DNA from 3 places in the Streptomyces sp. NPDC008125 genome. Region 1 is predicted to be linked to each of the others. Evidence: riboswitches for the same ligand, from Rfam matches in the RefSeq annotation. Region 1 holds a riboswitch; each other region holds the start of a gene.

Region 1 (3,265 bases):
GAGATCCACCTCGAAGCGCCGCTCGACGCCGAACCCGAGGGCCTGGACGGCGTCGCCACCATCATGGCGCGCGCCCTCTCCGAGGGGACCGACAAGCACAGCGCGGAGGAGTTCGCCGCCGAGCTGGAGCGCTGCGGCGCCACGCTCGACGCGCACGCAGACCATCCGGGCGTCCGGGTCTCGCTGGAGGTTCCCGCCTCCCGGCTGGCCAAGGCGCTCGGCCTGGTCGCCGAGGCGCTGCGGGCTCCCGCCTTCGCCGACAGCGAGATCGAGCGCCTGGTGGGCAACCGCCTCGACGAGATCCCGCACGAGCAGGCCAACCCCGCGCGCCGTGCCGCCAAGCAGCTCTCCAAGGAGCTGTTCCCGGCCACCGCCCGGATGTCGCGCCCGCGTCTGGGGACCGAGGACACCGTGCGGCGGATCGACGCCGCCGCCGTGCGCGCCTTCTACGACGCCCACGTCCGCCCCGCCACCGCGGTCGCGGTCGTCGTCGGCGACCTCACCGGCATCGACCTGGACGCCCTGCTCGCCGACACCCTCGGCGACTGGTCGGGCGACGCCGGCAGCCCCCGCCCGGTGGCGCCGATCACCGCGGACGACACCGGCCGCGTGGTCATCGTGAACCGTCCGGGAGCCGTGCAGACGCAGCTGCTCATCGGCCGTATCGGCGCGGACCGGCACGACAGCGTCTGGCCCGCCCAGGTCCTCGGGACGTACTGCCTCGGCGGCACGCTCACCTCGCGGCTCGACCGGGTGCTGCGCGAGGAGAAGGGATACACCTACGGCGTGCGCGCCTTCGCCCAGGTGCTCCGCTCCACGGCCGGCGGTCAGGACTCCGGCCCCGCCGGTGCGGCGATGCTGGCCATCAGCGGCTCGGTGGACACCGAGTCCACGGGCCCCGCGCTCGACGACCTCTGGAAGGTCCTGCGGACCCTCGCGGCGGACGGGCTGACGGACGCCGAGCGCGAGACCGCCGTGCAGAACCTGGTGGGTGTGGCCCCGCTCAAGTTCGAGACGGCCGCCTCCGTCGCGGCGACCCTCGCCGACCAGGTCGAGCAGCAGCTGCCCGACGACTTCCAGGCCCACCTGTACGCGCGGCTCGCCGAGACCGGCACGGTCGAAGCGACCGCCGCGGTGGTCAACGCCTTCCCGGTGGACCGGCTGGTGACGATTCTGGTGGGCGATGCGGCGCAGATCGCCGATCCGGTCCGTGCGCTGGGCATCGGCGAGGTGACGGTCGTCAGCGGCTGACCCGCCGCCAACCGAACGACCGGGCGCGCCCCGGCCACGACCCCGGTGGGAGAGATCCCGCCGGGGTCGTGGTGTTTGTCCACTTTGCGAGGAAGAGTGGCTGTCTGCCCTGTGGGATGCGCTACAAAACCCCCTGTCCGTTTGGTGATCGAAAGCGCCGCGGCCTAGCGTCGATCCGGCTGTCCGCCGACTGTGTACCGCACTCGCGGTGCCGGACAGTCATCGCCGAGTCCCCGTCAGGCGCGAGCCTGGGGAGCCGGGGACCCACGAAGTCCCTGGGGTGAATCGGGCACCCGCGTCTCGTGAGAGGTGCGAACGCCCGTAGGAGACCTTCCTGCTCCGAACCCGTCAGCTAACCCGGTAGGCGAGAAGGAAGGAAAGGACCCGCTCCTCCATGGCGTTCACCCGTGCCACCGGGACGCATCGTGCCCCGGGCCGTCTGACGCGCTCCACCGCCAGGTTCGCCGGCGTCGCTGCCCTCGCCGCCACCGGCGTCGTCGGCTCGATCGCCTCCCCGGCCCTCGCCGCCGACTCCACCGTCCCGTCGCCCGGCAGGACAGGCCTGATCGAGGCCGTGTCGCTCGGCGACTCCATCGCGGACCGGATAGCCGACCAGGCGGCGGCCCAGCAGCGTGGGGCCCAGGCCAGGGCGAAGGCCGAAGCGAAGGCGAAGGCGGAAGCCGCCGCACGGGCCAGGGAGGCCCGCGAGGAGAAGGCCCGCGCCGCCCGCGCCGCCGAGCGCGCCCGCCTGAACTCCTTCCACCTGCCCATCGCGGGCTCGTACATCAGCACCGGCTACGAGTCGAGCGGCTCGCTCTGGTCCTCCGGCAGCCACTCGGGCGTCGACTTCCACGCCGCCACCGGCACCCCGGTACTCGCCGTGGGCGCGGGGACGGTCGTCGAGGCCGGCTGGGGCGGCGCGTACGGCAACAACATCGTGCTGCGGATGACGGACGGCACGTACACCCAGTACGGCCACCTCTCCTCCCTCGGTGTCCTCGTCGGCCAGCGCGTCTCCTCCGGGGCGCGGATCGGCCTCTCCGGCGCCACCGGCAACGCGACCGGCCCCCACCTGCACTTCGAGGCGCGCACCGGCCCGGAGTACGGCACCGACATGGATCCCGTGGCGTATCTGCGGGCCCACGGCCTCACCGTCTGACCCCCGGCCGCCCCACGCGTCCGGTCCCGCGGTTCCGCCGTCCGACCGCCGTCGGACGCTCCTGATCGTCCCGAAGTCCCGGCCCGTGCCGGGGCTTCGGCATATCGCCCGAAACCCCTCCGGCCGCCGGCTCCGCAGGCAAAAGATATGTGCGAATTCCGGTACGCCATCGGAAATTCACTCAGATTGCAATAGAGTCACGGTGCAGGCTTCGATCGGCCGCGTTTCGCGGGGATTAAGGCGGAGGTTCGGACATGCGCATTCCCGCGCACTCGGTATGCACGGCAATCCGTGACGACATCGTCTCGGGCGTCTACGAACGCGGCAGCCGCCTGACCGAGGAGCTCCTGGCGAGACGGTACGGCGTCTCCCGCGTGCCGGTGCGCGAAGCGCTGCGGACCCTGGAGTCGGAGGGGTTCGTGGTCACCCGCAGACACGCCGGCGCCTGCGTCGCCGAGCCGACGGAGCAGGAGGCGGCCGACCTCCTGGAGGTGAAGCTCCTGCTGGAGCCGCTGGGCGCGGCCCGGGCCGCGCAGCGGCGCACCGAGGCGCATCTCAAGGTCCTGCGCGGACTGGTCAAACTGGGGCAGGAGAGGGCCCGCCGGGGCGAGGGGGAGGACCTGCGCTCCCTCGGTGGCTGGTTCCACGAGACACTCGCCCAGGCCTCCGGCAGCCCCGGCCTCATCGCGTTGCTGACCCAGCTCCGGCACAAGATCGCCTGGATGTACGCCGTCGAGCAGCCGGTCCGTCCCGTCGAGTCGTGGGCCGAACACGGCGCTCTCGTGGACGCGGTGGCCCGGGGCGACGCGGAGCGCGCCAGGGGGCTGGCCGTGCAGCACGCGGAGCGTTCACTGG
Region 2 (3,265 bases), on a different contig from region 1:
AGCCCCCGGTACGCGGGGTGGGCACCGACCTTGGTGGCGACGACGACGTCCGCGCGGTTGCCGCGGGCCTTGAGCCACTTGCCGACGAGGGTTTCCGATTCACCGCCCTGATTGCCCGGGACCCAGGCCGAGTACGCGTCGGCGGTGTCGACGAAGTTGCCGCCGGCCGCGGCGTAGGCGTCGAGAACCGCGAAGGACTCGGCCTCGTCGGCGGTCCAGCCGAAGACGTTGCCGCCGAGGGCGAGGGGGAAGACCTCGATGCCGGACGTGCCGAGCTTGCGGAGAGAAGAAGTCATGAGGGGTTCAACGAAACGGGCTGAGGGCCGTATTCCGGTCAGCGGCTCCGAATCGTGGCCGGTCGCCGTCCCGGGGCGCGCTCCTCGCTCGTACTCCGCGTCCGTGCTCGGGGCGCAGGGCGCCCGTGCCCGGGGCGGACGGGCAACCGTCGGCGGAGAGAGAACCGCGGGAGGAGAGAAACGAGGGTGGGCGGAGAACCGGCAGCCCTGACGTCCTGGGGGGGTAGAGCGTCAAGGCTGCCGGGGTTCAGGGGCTCGGCGATACGCCGAGCGTCAGACGGTGAGGCCCTTGCCGGTCAGCCAGGCCATCGGGTCGATGCCGGCGCCGTCCGGGGTGTGGATTTCGAGGTGGAGGTGCGGGCCGGTGACGTTGCCGGTGGCTCCGACGCGGCCGATGGTGTCGCCCGTGCTGACCTGCTGGCCGACGACCACGTCCATGGAGGACTGGTGGCAGTACCAGACCTCCGTACCGTCGTCGAGCTCCAGGACCGTGCGGTACCCGTACGAGCCCGACCAGCCCGCGGACTTGACCGTTCCACCGTGCACGGCCTTGACCGGGGTGCCGGTCGGCGCGGCGAAGTCCAGGCCGGTGTGCTGCCCGGAGGCCCACATCGTGCCGGCTTCTCCGAAGGTGGAGGTGATCGTGTACGCGGAGGTGGGGAGCGAGTAGCTGGCGGCGAGCTTGGCGAGCCTCTCGGCCTCGGCCTTCTTCGCCGCGGCCTCCTCGGCCGCCTTCTTTTCCGCGGCGGCCTTCGCCTCCGCCTCGTCCTGCTGCTTCTTCGCCTCGGTGGCGGCCTTGGTGGCGGCCGCCGCCTCCTCGGCCGCCTTCGCGTCCGCGTCGGCGGCGGACTGCTGCTGCTCGGCCTGCTGGAGGATGCGGGCGCGCAGGGCCTCGCCCGCGTCGGTGGCACCCTGCTCGGTCTCCGCCGTGGTGAGCCCGGCGGTGGTGAACGGCGCGGCCGCGGCGACCGGGGCGGGGGTGTCGTGGGACTCGACCGCGGTGATCAGAGCGCCCAGCCCGGGCACGGACGTGGCGTCGGGGAGGTTGTCCGCGAGCGCATCGGGAAGAGAGATGGAGACCGGCGGCTTGCTCTGCGCGGTGGCCATGCCGCCCGCACCGACGGCCGCGATGACGCCGACCCCGAGGACGGTGGAACTACGCGCGAGACCACGCTGCTTGGCCACGCGGTGCCGGCCGCGGACGGGGCGGAGGGAATCCTCGGTGGGGTTCCATTCCTCCCACGCCTTGTCGGAGTCGCCGGGGGAGCCGAAACCGTCGAGGGTGGCAAAGGGCGACGGGGCCTCTGGGGCAGGCTGGTTGGACGCCACGGGGGCGCACTCCTTTCCTTCCTTCTCGCCTACCGGGTTAGCTGACGGGTTCGGAGCAGGAAGGTCTCCTACGGACGCCTGACGTCTCTGATCGAGACACAGGTGTCCGATTCACCCCAAGAAGGTGGTTCCCCGGTTCCCTTGCGGAATTCGGCGCTCGCGCACGGCGCCGTCTCTGACGACGGCTGGGACGACCGCGCTGCGTTATCGAACGTTAATAGACAGACGGCTTCGATTCCAAGCCGTCCCCCTTGATCATTCCCACTTCAGGGCGGTATTTACCACCGCATATCACCACTCAACAGGGCGACTTGCGGACAATCGGTGCGCCCCGACTTTTCTGACGGTGTGTCATATGTTATCGAGCGGCACCGGTCTGCTACGGAACGTCGCCACACTCGTCCGACGCCCTCGGGGGAGGTCGGAAGGGCCTCGGGACGGCGGCCCGCACCACCGCGTCAGCCGTCCCCCCGGCCGACGATCGGCACGGTGGTCCGGCGCTCCGGCTGGTCCTCCGCCGGCCGGGCGACCGCGAGCAGCGCCAGGTCGTCCGTCGAGCGGCCACCGGTGTGCAGCCGGACGTCGTCGGTGAGCGCCGTCAGCAGCTCGTCCGGACCGGGGAAGATCCGCCCGCGCAGCCGCTCCGCCGGGTCGTAGAACACGCCCGCCCGGTCGCGCGCCTCGGAGAGCCCGTCCGTATAGGTCAGCAGGGTCGCGCCCGGCGGCAGATCCCACTCGTCCACCTGGTCCGGCCAGACGCCCAGCGCCATGCCGAGAGGGAGTGCGGGCATGCTCGGCCGCAGCACGTCCAGCTCTCCTCCGGCATGGAGCAGCAACGGTTCGGGGTGGCCCCGGTTGACGATCCGCAGAGTCGCGGAGCCCTGCGGGATCTCGGCGAGCACCGCGGTGACGAACCCCTCCACCGGGTCCAGCCCCCCGCGCCGCGCGGCGTCCCTGGCCAGCGCCCGCTCCAGCCGTTGCGCCACGCCGTCCAGCGTCTCCTCCTGCTCGGCGGCCTCCCGGAAGGCGCCGATGATCACCGCCACCGCCTCGACCGCGTCGAGCCCCTTGCCTCGTACGTCACCGAGCACGAGGCGTACGCCGTACGGGGTGTCCGCGACGGCGAAGAGGTCGCCGCCGACGTACTCGTCCGCCTGCGCCGCCTCGTACCGCGCGGCGACATGGAGCCCGCCGACCCGGTCGGCCGGCACGGGCAGCACCGCGCGCATGGCGGTCTCCGCGATGATCCGGGCGGAAGCGAGCTGCTCGTTGCCGCGCCGTACGACGCCGTTGATGACGAGCGCCAGCACAGCGGCGGTGAAGACGGTGAGCGTCTCGATGATCGGGACGATCTGCCCGATGGTGCCCACGTACACCCGCATCGCGATGACGGCGGTCAGCGAGGCGACACCGATCCGGATGGTCCCCGCCCGGGAAGCGAACGGAGCGGCGATGAGCGGGGCGGCGACGAACAGGGGCACCGCCGTGAAGCGGGGCGGCGAAGCGATGTCGAAAGCGAGTCCGCCGACGATGAGCAGGGCAGGCAGCATCCGCACGAAGCGCCGGGCACCCACACCCCCGGCCATCCAGCCATGCTCGTACAGCGGTTTCCCCACCTCTGCGCTTCTCCTGCCCTGTCC
Region 3 (3,265 bases), on a different contig from region 1:
TGGCCGCGGCGATGCCGGCCGATCATGTTCCGTACCCTCCTGAACATGAATCGCTCCACCGCTCCCCTCCAGCCCCTCACCCGGCTCGTCGGCGGGAACATATGCGCCTACCAGCCGGCTGCCGACACCTGGGGTGCTCTGTCGCCCGCCAAGATCTTCCGGCCGTCGGCCGGGGACGACGTCGTCGAGCACACCGCTCCCGCCGGCCTCCACCAGGTCTTCTACACGACCCTGCACGCGGCCGTCTGCGTGACGGCTGACGGGGCCGAGGTCTGGCGGTCGGAGTTCGAACCGAAGTCGGACGAGCGGTTCGGACACAGGCCCGGCTGCGCCCTCTCGTCCGACGGGCTCACGGTCTGGATCTACCGGCCCGACGCCATGGCCGAACGAGGCCGCCCGGACCAGTGGGTCGCCCTGGACGCCGTAACCGGAGCGGTCCTCGCGCAGGCGGATCTGGACACGGTCGGGCACGGTGGCGTCCAGCTCGTGCACCGGGCGGGCGGCGAGATCCTCCTCGACGTGGGCGAGGGGCAGGACGGATCGGTCATCTACCGGGCATCGCTGTCGGGTGGGCGGATGGACCTCTTCCGCTACCCCTGGGACGACAGGGTCCTCATCGATCTGTCGCCGGACGGGCGGCACTTCATGACGGTCGATCATGCTCAGGGCGACATGGCCGTCCACACGTACCCGGACGGCGAGGTCGCGTTCACTCTGTCCGTCGACGCCCTCGGGCACGATCCGGAAGAGGACTACGTGGAATGGGGCGGCGGCTACCTGGACCCGGAGACCATCGTCGTGACCGTCGTCGGCGAGACGGAGAGCGAGGAGGAGTGGTTCCGCCACACCCGCGTCGACGCGCGGTCCGGCGAGGTCCGAGGCGCATTCGAGGCGCACGGCGAGAATTCCTACGACATGCAGCCTCTCGGGGACGGGTCCTGGCTCACCAAGGGCCCGGACGGCCACCCGATTCGCCGGAGGGACTCCTGAGGTCCCGGTGACGGCGATCCGGTCGGGATCCGGAGCGGAGGAGCGGAGCCGTTTCCCGATTCCAGCGACACGCCCGTGAGGAATATCCGATTTTCCGCTCGTTCGGCGCAGGGGTTCGGTCCGTCGCGCCCTTCTCTCGATTTGCGCTTCCCGGCGTTCTCCCCATGCCCCAAGTGCCGCACTGAGCAACCTTGGTGGAGGCATCCGGGTGCGCGCCCCCGGCCGCGCGGGACGCTCCCCCACTCTCCCGGCGCAACGTCGGCCGACCGTACTGACTTCCTCTGCCACCTCGAAAATTACGCACGGCCTGGGTCAAGATCCGTGTGACGACAAGCCCCCGCCACCCCGACGGGGCGGTCCGCGCGGACGCCGAGTCCTGCCGCCGAGCGGATGACGGGTCGACAGGAGTGGATCGGCAGGAGTGGAGGACCCGAGCACAACGGGTCGACCGGGCAACCGGCCGTCCCTCGGGGTGAAGCCGCGACGCGCGGCCGGGCGACTTCGCCAGCCCGAACCCGACAGGTCATCTTTCACAGGCGGCTGACGAAGGGTTGCGCATGACTGCGCAGGTTCATGTCCCGTCTCTGCTCACCCGGGCCGGTACGGCCTCGGTCCTCACTCTGGCCCTCAGCTCGACCATGCTGGCCCCCGGCCTGGTCTCCGACGCCGAGGCCGCCGCCCAGTCGACGAAGGCGCTCCGGGTCGCCGCGTCCAAGAAGGGCGCCCCCTACCAGTGGGGCGCCGCGGGTCCCCGGCGGTTCGACTGCTCCGGGCTGACGCTCTACTCGTTCAAGCGGGTCGGCAAGAAGCTGCCCCGCACGGCGCAGCAGCAGTACAACAAGACGCGCCACATCACTTCCTCACAGCGCAGGAGGGGCGACCTGGTCTTCTTCCACAGCGGTCGCAGCGTCTACCACGTGGGCATCTACGCCGGAAACGGCAAGATCTGGCACTCCCCGAAGACCGGTGCCGTGGTGCGGCTGGAGCGGATCTGGACGAAGCGGGTCTGGTACGGACGGGTGCGCTGACGCACGCCGGGCGCCCGTGCCGCCGACGCACGGCGCCCGGCCCGGACGCGGCGACACGCGACGACCCCGCCGGGTCGCACGGTCGCCCCGTCCGGGCCGGGCGCGACGTCAACTCCGCACCGGTACGGACCAGGGCAGCACGATCCACACGGTCTTGCCGCCGTCCTCGTTCGGGGTGACGCCGAACCGTCCGCCGCACTCCCCGGCGAGGATCCGGATGATCGCCAGGCCCCGCCCGTTGTCCCGCTGCGCGGCCGGGGGCAGCCGTCTGGGCCACCGGGGGTGGCTGTCCGACACCTCGAGCCGCAGTTCCTCGTCACGGTCGAGCACCAGCCGCACCGTGAACGTGGGTGACTGGCCCAGCGTGTGCAGGACCGCGTTGGTCGCGAGCTCCGAGACGATCAGCAAAATCCTCCCCGCGTCATCCGTGTCGTCGTGCATGCCCCACTCGGCGAGTACGCGTGCCACGTGTCTGCGGGCCGCGGACACCGACACCGGATCGCTCGGCAGGGTGACATGTGCTTCCTGATGATCTGCCATGGCGACGCCGTCCCTTTCCGCCCGGCCGACCCCTATCGGCCCGGATTGTGCCTGGCGCCAGAGTGCCACCGCCGGGCCCCCCGCAGACACGATCTGCCGAGATATGCATATATCTATCGCTCAATGCGGTGAACTCCGGCTCACCGGAGCTCGAACGTTCGGCACACTTGCTTCCAGGTCGGCCGACGGAGCGGTCGACCGTGCCGCCAGGCGGGAAGGAGACCGGAATGGGCAACGGCCCCGTCGTGCGCCGTCGCAAACTCGGGGAAGAGCTGCGGAGTCTGCGCCACTCTTCGGGACTCACGAGCCAACAGGCGGCATCGCTGCTCGGCTGGCACCAGTCGAAGGTGAGCAGGATCGAGACGGGCGCGAGCGGCGTGTCCCCGGCCGATGTCGGCCGCCTGCTCGACGCGTACGCCGTCGTCGATCCCGAACTGCGCACCCTGCTCTCGGCACTGGCCGGGTCGGCGGACGGCCGCGACACGGGCTGGTGGCACGCCTACCGGGGCATCATTCCGCCGCAGTACCGCGACTTCATCGCCCTGGAAGCGCAGGCCGAGACCGCGAGGACGCTGGAGACCTCGGTGGTCCCCGGACTGCTCCAGACCGCCGACTACGCGCGGTCGGTCACCGAGTCCGCGCTGGACGGCATACCGGAGGCCCATCTGGACGCCCTGGTCGAGGTGCGGCTCGCCCGCCAGTCGGTG

The links. A riboswitch is a leader RNA that binds a small molecule or an ion and turns the genes downstream of it on or off. The one in region 1 is predicted to bind cyclic di-AMP.
Positions count from the first base shown of each region.
Region 2: linked by a shared signal. The riboswitch ahead of ACFZAX_RS23340 (peptidoglycan DD-metalloendopeptidase family protein) and the one ahead of ACFZAX_RS02165 (peptidoglycan DD-metalloendopeptidase family protein) in region 1 are both predicted to bind cyclic di-AMP.
Region 3: linked by a shared signal. The riboswitch ahead of ACFZAX_RS26295 (NlpC/P60 family protein) and the one ahead of ACFZAX_RS02165 (peptidoglycan DD-metalloendopeptidase family protein) in region 1 are both predicted to bind cyclic di-AMP.

Region 1 is NZ_JBIBHR010000001.1:521,098-524,362, reverse strand. Features, by position in the region: gene ACFZAX_RS02170 (insulinase family protein) at 1-1,251, shown strand, start outside; cyclic di-AMP (ydaO/yuaA leader) riboswitch at 1,465-1,633, shown strand; gene ACFZAX_RS02165 (peptidoglycan DD-metalloendopeptidase family protein) at 1,646-2,410, shown strand; gene ACFZAX_RS02160 (FCD domain-containing protein) at 2,665-3,265, shown strand, end outside.
Region 2 is NZ_JBIBHR010000014.1:20,111-23,375, forward strand. Features, by position in the region: gene ACFZAX_RS23335 (aldo/keto reductase) at 1-296, opposite strand, end outside; gene ACFZAX_RS23340 (peptidoglycan DD-metalloendopeptidase family protein) at 570-1,625, opposite strand; cyclic di-AMP (ydaO/yuaA leader) riboswitch at 1,637-1,791, opposite strand; gene ACFZAX_RS23345 (SpoIIE family protein phosphatase) at 2,084-3,211, opposite strand.
Region 3 is NZ_JBIBHR010000017.1:48,598-51,862, forward strand. Features, by position in the region: gene ACFZAX_RS26290 (hypothetical protein) at 46-990, shown strand; cyclic di-AMP (ydaO/yuaA leader) riboswitch at 1,441-1,519, shown strand; gene ACFZAX_RS26295 (NlpC/P60 family protein) at 1,548-2,018, shown strand; gene ACFZAX_RS26300 (ATP-binding protein) at 2,127-2,558, opposite strand; gene ACFZAX_RS26305 (Scr1 family TA system antitoxin-like transcriptional regulator) at 2,786-3,265, shown strand, end outside.